Regions from separate parts of the Parabacteroides chongii genome, predicted to be linked through region 2. Evidence: riboswitches for the same ligand, from Rfam matches in the RefSeq annotation. Region 2 holds a riboswitch; each other region holds the start of a gene.
What was found. Region 2 has a riboswitch for cobalamin ahead of P3L47_RS08220 (cysteine-rich CWC family protein). Riboswitches for the same ligand answer to the same signal wherever they lie in the genome.

Region 1: it holds a riboswitch for cobalamin, as region 2 does, so the genes downstream of both, P3L47_RS15425 (sirohydrochlorin cobaltochelatase) here and P3L47_RS08220 (cysteine-rich CWC family protein) in region 2, are expected to answer to the same signal.
Region 3: it holds a riboswitch for cobalamin, as region 2 does, so the genes downstream of both, P3L47_RS15335 (ABC transporter substrate-binding protein) here and P3L47_RS08220 (cysteine-rich CWC family protein) in region 2, are expected to answer to the same signal.

Annotation. Positions count from the first base shown of each region.
Region 1 is NZ_CP120849.1:4,133,450-4,136,731, forward strand. Features, by position in the region: gene cobJ (precorrin-3B C(17)-methyltransferase) at 1-754, opposite strand, end outside; gene P3L47_RS15425 (sirohydrochlorin cobaltochelatase) at 854-1,768, opposite strand; cobalamin riboswitch at 1,862-2,057, opposite strand; gene aspT (aspartate-alanine antiporter) at 2,201-3,282, shown strand, end outside.
Region 2 is NZ_CP120849.1:2,193,130-2,196,411, reverse strand. Features, by position in the region: gene accC (acetyl-CoA carboxylase biotin carboxylase subunit) at 1-1,259, opposite strand, end outside; gene P3L47_RS08220 (cysteine-rich CWC family protein) at 1,261-1,476, opposite strand; cobalamin riboswitch at 1,536-1,734, opposite strand; gene P3L47_RS08215 (anaerobic ribonucleoside triphosphate reductase) at 2,020-3,282, shown strand, end outside.
Region 3 is NZ_CP120849.1:4,109,482-4,112,763, reverse strand. Features, by position in the region: gene P3L47_RS15340 (iron ABC transporter permease) at 1-719, opposite strand, end outside; gene P3L47_RS15335 (ABC transporter substrate-binding protein) at 885-2,045, opposite strand; cobalamin riboswitch at 2,095-2,297, opposite strand; gene cobI (precorrin-2 C(20)-methyltransferase) at 2,366-3,064, shown strand; gene P3L47_RS15325 (hypothetical protein) at 3,153-3,282, opposite strand, start outside.

The sequences.
Region 1 (3,282 bases), 1.9 Mb from region 2:
TACCCATCTTGATTTCACCGTAATAGCCGCGTGGTGTAATCATCTTGTTGTCGAACCGGTAAGTTTGTGAGTTGCCGATCAGAACAACAGTGAACATATCTACTTGTTCCGGATCGAACTCTGCCAGGGTGGTGATCGTCACTTTCTGCTCTTCACGTCCTGCCTGGCGGACAAAACCGACAGGTGTCTGCGGATCGCGTTCCTGCAGGAAAAGTTCGATCAGACGATACAGCTGCCAGTAGCGACCTTCGCTTTTGGGATTGTAGATCGCTGTGATAAAGTCGGCCATCGCTGCCGCTTTGATACGCTTCTCTATCAGCTCCCAGGGAGTCATCAGGTCGGAGAGGGAGATCACACAGAAATCATGACCTACCGGAGCGCCCAGCAGGGAGGCTGCTTTCTGGAATGCACTGATACCGGGAAGAACTTCGATAGGGATGTTGCTTCCTTTTTCGCGCTGCATTTCATAAATAAGCGGAGCCATTCCGTAAATACCTGCATCACCGGAACTGATAACTGTTACTACTTTGCCTTCGGTTGCATAATTATATGCTTCTTCGGCACGTACTTTTTCCCGTTTCATTCCCGAATCGATGCAGATCGCATCAGGACGGATCGCTGATTCAATAAACTGGAAGTAATATTTATACCCAACGATAACATCCGACTGGCGGATGGCGGATAGAACTGCCGGTGTAATATCTGATTCGCTGCCGGGACCGATCCCGGCTACGATTATTTTTCCTGTGCTCATCTTTTAGCTTTGAGTTATTGATTCTGATTTCATCAGTACCAACAAAGATAATGTATTTTATTGGAATAATTGGATTGTCAGATGTTCTAAGTCTAAGTATTAATCTTTTTCTGCTGCGTACTTTTTCTTCTTACTGGTTATATCGATCATCTTATGTTTGGCTGCGAACCTGGCATGATCGATAAATATATCCTGGATTTCCGGATTTTGTCCCAGCCCCTGCATAAAGACAGATACCTGATAACCTTTGCCTTCCAGTTCCTCTTTCATATCACCGGCAATGTCGTTGTTGGCGTGGTCGCCGGCAACGAACATGAAAGGCATCAGTAATACTTTCTTTACGCTGCTTGCATCCAGTTTGGCAACCATATCGCCGAAAGAGGGATAACCTTCTACGGTTGTTACATGGTAATTAGTATATCCTTTGGACTGCAGCATGTAATCCATCATGGCATACTGTGCTGTGGCAGGTGTATAAGTACCATGTCCGACAAGAATTGTTGCGCCTTCTTTGGTTCCGTTCTTTGTAACGGCTGCTATTACATTTTCAAAGTCGTGGGGAGTATAAAGCAACGGGTTGCCGATGCGTATGTCTTTGAAGTTCTTTTCCAGCGGAGCAATGTCTTTACGAAGTGATTCCATTTCCACTCCTTCGATAATGTTGGTGGACTGGACAAGGATGTGTGTATATCCGTCTGCTTTCAGTTTTTCCAAGGCTTCGACCGGATTCAGCTTTTCGATGCCGCGTGCTTTCAGGCGGCGTGCAACGATACGGGAAGTATAGGCTTCGCGTACTTCCATATCCTGGAAGGCGGCTTTTGCTTTTTGGTTGATCGCGTCGATAGTGAGAGCGCGGGTGTTGTCGTACGTGGTACCGAAATGCACCATTAATAGGGCAGCTTTGTCGCCCGGTTGCATAGAAGCGAGCATGTCTGATGCCTCGAAGTTCTCGCCGTCGTGTGCCCAGCACATAGGTGTCAGCATACAAGCAATAAATAATAGTAAATGTTTCATATATAATAAATTAAGAGATAACGTACGAATGCGACAAATCACATACCGGCTGTCGGTAACCCTTTTCTTATCAGCCTCCTGACCCCGGGAGAATATGATATAATAACTTTGGCAGGTTTCCTGACTTGCCCGGAAAGCGACCTTCCCATCCTTTTGTCGGACAGTGGTGTAAGAATGCTTTCCTTTGTTGAGGGCTTCACAGTAGCGGGCACTGTTCCGGATTCTAACCGGATTCCCTTTTATACGAATAACGGAATGTTACCGTATCACCAAAGCGGAGACAAAGATAGAAATTTATTTAAAATAAGGTGGATTTTATGTTCTCTTAATTGAATCTTTTGGAACAACTTCCTTACAGATACTGTTCCATCTACCACAGTGAAAACCGGGCATATAATTATGCCTGTAATATTAACGCCAAACAATTAATATATGGAGTGGTTTGCAGATTTACTCAAACATTATCCGGAACTCGCCATCTTTTTGACGCTGGCATTGGGCTTCTGGATCGGTAAATTTAAAATAGGGAAATTTTCTTTGGGAACAGTAACCAGTGTTCTGCTGGTCGGAGTATTAATCGGGCAATTGCACATTGATATCGGTGCACCTATTAAATCGGTGTTCTTTCTTTTATTCCTGTTCGCTGTAGGTTACAGCGTAGGGCCACAGTTCTTTCGCGGACTGAAGAAGGAAGGACTTCCGCAGATGCTTTTTGCTGCCTTGATGTGTCTGTTCTGCTTGTTCATCCCTTTCCTTCTGGCCAAGCTGATGGGATATAATGCGGGTGAAGCTGCCGGATTGCTGGCCGGCTCGCAGACAATTTCAGCCGTATTGGGAGTTGCGGAAGATACAATCAATCAGGGCAGTCTGAGTGCTGCCGATAAAACGGCTATGATTAACGTGATGCCTGTCGCTTATGCCGTTTCGTATATTTTCGGTACGGCAGGTTCGGCGTGGATCATGAGTGATGTGGCACCCCGCCTGCTGGGCGGACTGGCATCCGTGAAGAAAGCATGTAAAGAGCTGGAAGCTAAAATGGGGAATGACGACGAGAGCGAACAACCGGGATTTATGCCTGCAGCACGTCCTATCACTTTCCGGGCTTATAAGATAAGCAACGACTGGTTTGGTGCAGGTAAGACCGTGCAGGAACTGGAAGATTACCTGGAAGAGCAGGGCCGTCGCTTATTTGTGGAGCGTGTCCGTATCAATAATGTCATTTATGACGTGAAACCGGACTTGATGCTTCAGAAAGGAAACGAGGTAGTCCTGAGCGGACGGCGGGAGTTCGTGATCGGTGAGGAAGATTGGATAGGTGACGAAGTGAACGATATCGATTTGCTGGACTTCCCTGCTGAGACATTGCCGGTATTGATCTCCCGTAAGAAATTTGCCGGTATGACGGTGGCACAGCTCCGTAAGGAAAAGGTGATGCATGGTGTCAGTATAAAGAATATCAAACGTGCCGGAATCAGTATTCCGGTATTGGCTGCGACCCGGATCGATCCGGGCGA
Region 2 (3,282 bases):
CTGATATTGGTTTTCAATCCGGTGATCTTGTATTCGTGCAGTACACGCCGCATACGTTCGATTGCATACTGGCGGTTAGTCGCCCATACGATCAGTTTGCCGATCATCGGGTCGTAATAAACCGGTATCTCATATCCTTCGTACACATAACTGTCCACACGGACACCGATGCCGTTCGGTTCCGTCAGTTGCCTGATCACACCGGGAGACGGCATAAATCCGGCTTCGGTATCTTCCGCACAGATACGGCATTCGATAGCATGGCCACGCTGGGCTATCTCTTCCTGACGGATATGGAGCGGCTCATCGTTAGCCACCCGGATCTGTTCTTTTACCAGGTCGACACCCAATACTTCTTCCGTGATAGGATGCTCCACCTGCAGGCGGGTATTCATTTCCAGGAAATAAAAATTCCGATGTTTGTCCACCAGAAATTCGATGGTACCTGCACCGGAATAATGAACGGCCTTTGCCGCAGCAACAGCTTTCTCTCCCATATCTTTCCGCAATTCAGCCGTAATAAACGGTGACGGGCTTTCTTCTACGATCTTCTGGTTACGCCGTTGTACCGAACATTCACGTTCGCAGAGGTGGATCACGTTCCCGTGATTATCGCCCAGAATCTGAAATTCGATATGATGGGGCTCTTCCACAAACTTCTCCAGATAAACAGTATCGTCTCCAAAAGAAGAAAGAGATTCCGAACGGGCGGAATTATAGGCTTCCACCACCTCTTCCTCTTTATAAATAAGCCGCATCCCTTTTCCACCGCCGCCCATCGATGCTTTCAGCATCACAGGAAAACCGATCTCCTTACAAACCCGAACTGCTTCTTCCGCACTCTGCAACGGCTGCTGTGTTCCGGGAACTACCGGTACGCCGGCTTCGATCATACGTTTGCGGGCAGAGATCTTATCTCCCATCGCTTCCATCGTTTCAGGAGCCGGACCGATAAAAATGATCCCTTCTTCCTTACATCTCCGGGCAAAAGCGGCATTCTCCGAAAGAAAGCCATAACCGGGGTGAACAGCATCTGCCTTATGAAGTTTGGCTGCCTGAATAATTTTTTCAATATCCAGATAACTCTCTTTGGAGGCCGCAGGGCCTATCAGGCAAGCTTCATCGGCATAAAGCACGTGCCGGGCAGCCCGGTCGGCTTCCGAAAATACAGCCACAGACTGTATTCCCATCTCCCGGCAGGAGCGCATCACACGCACCGCGATCTCACCACGATTTGCGATCAATATTTTCCGTATCATATCAATGCTTTAAATGTTTATAGCGGGGATTCACCTCGCAGGCATAGAAATATTTCTTTATCTCATTCAAACAGGAATTGCATAAGCATCCCGGATAATGCATCTTTACATAAGCAAGCTGGAGCTCATCCAATTTCACAGGTGCACAATGACAGGCAGAGATATCGTCTACCCGGCATACAAAGGAGACCCCACAACGCGGACAATCTTTCTCCATAATCTGATAATTTTTGAAATAAACAATCTTTTCGAACCCGTATCCTAACCCACGAGGACATGAGCCTTTAATGAATGGCAGGTCTTCTGACTTACTCCCATTCTGAAGCCTTCCCGACCTTCGTCAGTGGCATTAGTTGTTTTCAGAATGTTGAACGGAGCTTCACAGCAGCGGGACTGTCCGGGATTTACACCCGATTCCCTTTTAATCTGTATCACCCGACCAGATAATACAGAACCGATTCGGTGACAAATGTAGAGAAATTATTACACATTTTATTCCAAATTGTGCATATTTTTTATTGGGACGCATAAGAGGCTGATAATATAACAGTTAGAAGAGAGCTCACCATTGACTATCCATTTGGGAAAACATTTCTTACTTTAAAAATCAAAAAGTTTTCCACTTTCACTGATTTCATATCTAATAATCAGCGATTTGACATAATTTAACTCGTTAAAAGTTTTCCAAAAAGAACACCATATATAGTTTAAGCATACCTTTGTTGGAGTAAAAACAACATAAATAATTATCAATTTTATCATGATACAAACAGTTATCAAACGGGATGGACGTATCGTCGGATTTAATGAGGAGAAGATAGTAACAGCGATACGAAAAGCCATGCTGCATACAGAAAATGGGGAGGATTTGCAGCTGATCCGCCAGATTACGGATCATATTTCATTCAAAGGAGAACCACAAATGACAGTGGAAGCGATTCAGGATGCAGTCGAACTGGAACTGATGAACAGTAGCCGTAAAGACGTAGCACAAAAATACATCGCTTACCGCAACCAGCGTAGCATTGCCCGTAAAGCGAAAACGCGCGACATGTTCCTGGAAATTATCAATATCAAATCGAACGATATCACCCGTGAGAATGCGAATATGAACGCGGACACGCCTGCGGGTATGATGATGAAGTTCTCCAGCGAAACGACTAAACCGTTCGTCGACGACTATTTGTTAAGCGAAGAGGTAAAAGAAGCCATCTCCAACAATTACCTCCACATTCATGATAAAGATTATTACCCGACCAAGAGTCTGACATGCGTTCAGCATCCGCTGGACCGCATCCTTAAATATGGTTTCTCTGCCGGACATGGTGAATCACGCCCGGCAAAACGTATCGAGACAGCCAGCATCCTGGGCTGTATCTCTCTGGAAACAGCTCAGAACGAAATGCACGGCGGACAGGCAATCCCGGCTTTCGACTTCTATCTGGCTCCTTATGTACGCAACAGTTTTATCGAAGAGCTAAAAACACTGGAAGAGTTGAACGGAGCCGATTATTCGCACCTCTACCAGGTAAAAGTTGATGATTACGTAAATGCTCCGTTAGACGGCCTGACAGGCGACCAGCGGATCATACAGCATGCTATCAACAAAACGACCAGCCGTGTACATCAGTCGATGGAAGCCTTTATCCATAATATGAACACCATCCACTCACGTGGCGGCAACCAGGTAGTATTCAGCTCTATCAACTACGGGACAGATACTTCGGCCGAAGGACGTTGCATCATCCGCGAAATACTGAAAAGTACCTACCGTGGTGTCGGTAACGGCGAAACAGCTATCTTCCCGATCCAGATATGGAAAAAGAAACGTGGCGTAAGTTATCTGCCGGAAGATCGTAACTACGACCTGTATACACTGGCCTGCAAAGTTTCTGCCCGTCGCTTCTTCCCTAACTTCCTCAATCTGGATGCCACATTCAACCAGCATGAAGACTGGAAAGCAGACGACCCACAACGTTACATGTACGAGGTAGCAACCATGGGATGCCGTACCCGTGTATTC
Region 3 (3,282 bases), 1.9 Mb from region 2:
TTCAGTCCCAGGTTACGGGCATAACCGTCGCCGAGAAGCATCAGGTTTAATGTCTTTATTAATAGGAACGAAAGGGGGATCAGGATAGCCATAATCGCCACGAAAAGCATCATCTGATTACCGGAGACACGTGAGAAACTTCCCAGCCCCCAGATTACATAAGCACGGATATCTTCTTCCACACTAAAGAATTTCAACACACCTATCACAGCATTTGCCACATAGCCGATCATCACTCCGATAATCAATAGCGTCACATTCCCTTTTACCTTCTGCGAGACATAAACGATCAGTGCCATGACAGATAAGGAACCGACTATGGCCGCAATAGATAAGGCAATCTCCCCCATAAAGCCCAGCTTACTCAACGCCACGCCACCCAGGCTTCCGCTCAGTAAGACAACGAAGGCGACTCCCATACTTGCACCGGAGCTAATCCCCAACACAGAAGGTCCCGCCAAAGGGTTACGGAATACGGTTTGCATCTGAAGCCCGCTGATTGCCAATCCGGCTCCGGCAACCAAAGCCGTCAAAGCCTGCGGGAAACGTGATTTCCAAATAATATTCTGCCAGGTGACCGGTTCGTCACCATTGCCGCAGATGATATTCCAAACCGAATGGAAGGGAATGGATACCGATCCCAGCACCAGGTTCAGAAACAGCAGAACCACGATGGAGACAAAGATCAGAAACATCAGAAGAGAGTTTGAGTATTTCATTCTATTGTTATTTTAATCGTTCTTTTGCTCACGTCGCATGAGCGCTTCGGCTCATGTTGTATGAGCCGAGGCCCGCAGGTTGCATGAGCCGAGGCGCTCACGATGTGTGAGACGGGGCGCTCATGCTGCATGCATCGGTCGGCGCAGGCTGTCTGCGCAAAAAAACTATTTAAGCAAATCATAATAGGCAGGAGTATGGTTGGGTAACAGGCTCGGATGAAAGATATGCAGTAGGTCGGCCAGCAGCACTTCCGGCTCGGTCGGCATACTTTCGTAAAAAGGTTTCTCCCGCATATTACAGTAGATCACTCCTTTTTCCTTGAAGGCACGGAAGTCTGCATAACGGGGATCCTGATCTTTCAGTGATTTATAAGTATATGTTCCCGGATAGCTGTTTACGATACGCCAGTAATCGGCTTCATCCGCCTGGTTATAAACCGTCTCGAAGTCGAGTGTCACACCGCCGGAGCGATCGTCGTCTTTCAAAAAGTAATCAGCGCCGGCATCTTTGAAAAGCTGTGCAAGGAAGCTCTTCCCTCCTACCGCATACCAGTTACCACCATGTATTTCGCCACTGAACACGATAGGACGTCTCTGCACTTTACCTTCGGCAGTCAGCTCTTTCAGTTCGTTGTAGCGGTTTTCTATAGCTGAGAATTTATCATTGGCTTCCTGCTCCATCCCAAGTAACAGACCGACAAACTTAATCCATTCAGCCTGTCCCAGCGGTGTCATTTCTTTATATCCCAGATGAGGAATCAGAGGGATACCGACATCTTTCATCGTCTCGTATCCGCCACGTTTAAAGGGAGAGATCAGGATCAGGTCGGGATTGATACTCATAATCACCTCATTATCGAAATTACCTTCGATCCCGATCTTCGCTGTCTTTCCTTCCTTCAACTGTTCATTGATAGTCTTATTAAACAGATGGCGCGTACTCGTGATACCGACCACCTTATCCTCCGCTCCCAACTTAATGAAATTGGAGAGCTGCAGGGAGGTCATACAAATGGCACTGCGCACAGGTGTTTCGATCACCGTATAATCAGCAGGAAGACCTTCCGGCTTCGTCCCGCGGGGAACCAATGCATACAGGAAATGCGTGCTTTCTTCATTCTGCGGGTCATGTATATCTACCAGGACATAACCGTCGGCATAGGTCAACTGAAAACCTTCGGCATATTCAGGTTTAACCTGGACCATCCTATCCGTCGTAATCGTTTGTTGCGACGATGCATTCTCTTTCTCCTGCTGATTTCCTTTCGATGCGCACGATGTAGCCATTAACGCTAACAGGCAGCCACCGACTAAATACTTATTCATATTCTATTTGTTTTTATCCGACACAAACCGTCCAAACCCACGAGGACAATCGTTATGCAAAAAAATGGCAGGTCTTCTGACTTACTTCCATCCCGAATGCCTTCCCGATCGCAAAGACCAGTGGCAAAAGGTATTATCAGGATGTTTATAAAGCTTCACAGCAGCGTGGACTGTCCGGGATTTACACCCGGTTCCCTTTTAATCTGTCTCCATGGACAGGAGTTTTACAGAACCGATTTCGAGCGCAAAAGTAATAAGAAGTTTGCAACTTTACACTATTTTCAGCACATTTGCATCCCAAATAAAAGAACAAGAATAAAATGACTTATCCGATCAGTTTTGTATCATTAGGTCCCGGCGAACCGGAACTTATCACGGTGAAAGGTCTCCGCCAACTCCAGAAAGCAGATATTATCTACTGTCCCGCCACCCGCAACAGACAACGCGAGAGCATTTCACGTGCCGCTGATATCGTACGCGCCCTGGAGATAAATGAAACGGCTATCCACTGCTTTATACTCCCCATGAGCAAAGACCGTACGGAGGCCTGGAAAGTCTACGATACCCTCTACAACGAAGCTGCAACCCAATATGTGGAAGGCAAACAGATCGTTATCGTTGCCGAAGGCGATGCCGGATTTTATTCGTCCATACAATACCTATACGATAAATTTACAGGTGCAGGGATTGCCGTACAACGCATTGCCGGTATTCCGGCTTTCATTGCTGCCGGAGCTTTGGCAGGCTTGCATATCGTCAAACAGGAAGAGCAAATCGTTGTCATTCCCGGTACACCTTCTGCCGCAGAACTGAGCGAAAAGATAAACGCCGGATATGTTATCGTCATCATGAAACTGTCACAATGCGTAGATGCCGTACACGAATGTATCCGCAAGCATCCGCAGACACAGTTCCATTACTTTGAAAATGTGGGGACAGAGAAAGAATATTACACGTCCGACAGAAAAGTCATAGCTGATAAAGTGTACCCCTATTTCTCACTGATGATCATACAATAATCCCCTCCATAATCCGGAGGCTTGACAGCATCCGGAAATGAAGGGGATATTCACAGATACGATCTATTCCGATATTGTTTTGCAAAAACTAGGCAGATTCTATAATACCGCTCAGGCGGTTCATATGATAGCGAAGCGACTGAACCGACTCCCAGTTCTGGTGTCCCGACTTGCACAACTCCCGTGCACTTACCAACACCCCTGAAATATGACAGCTG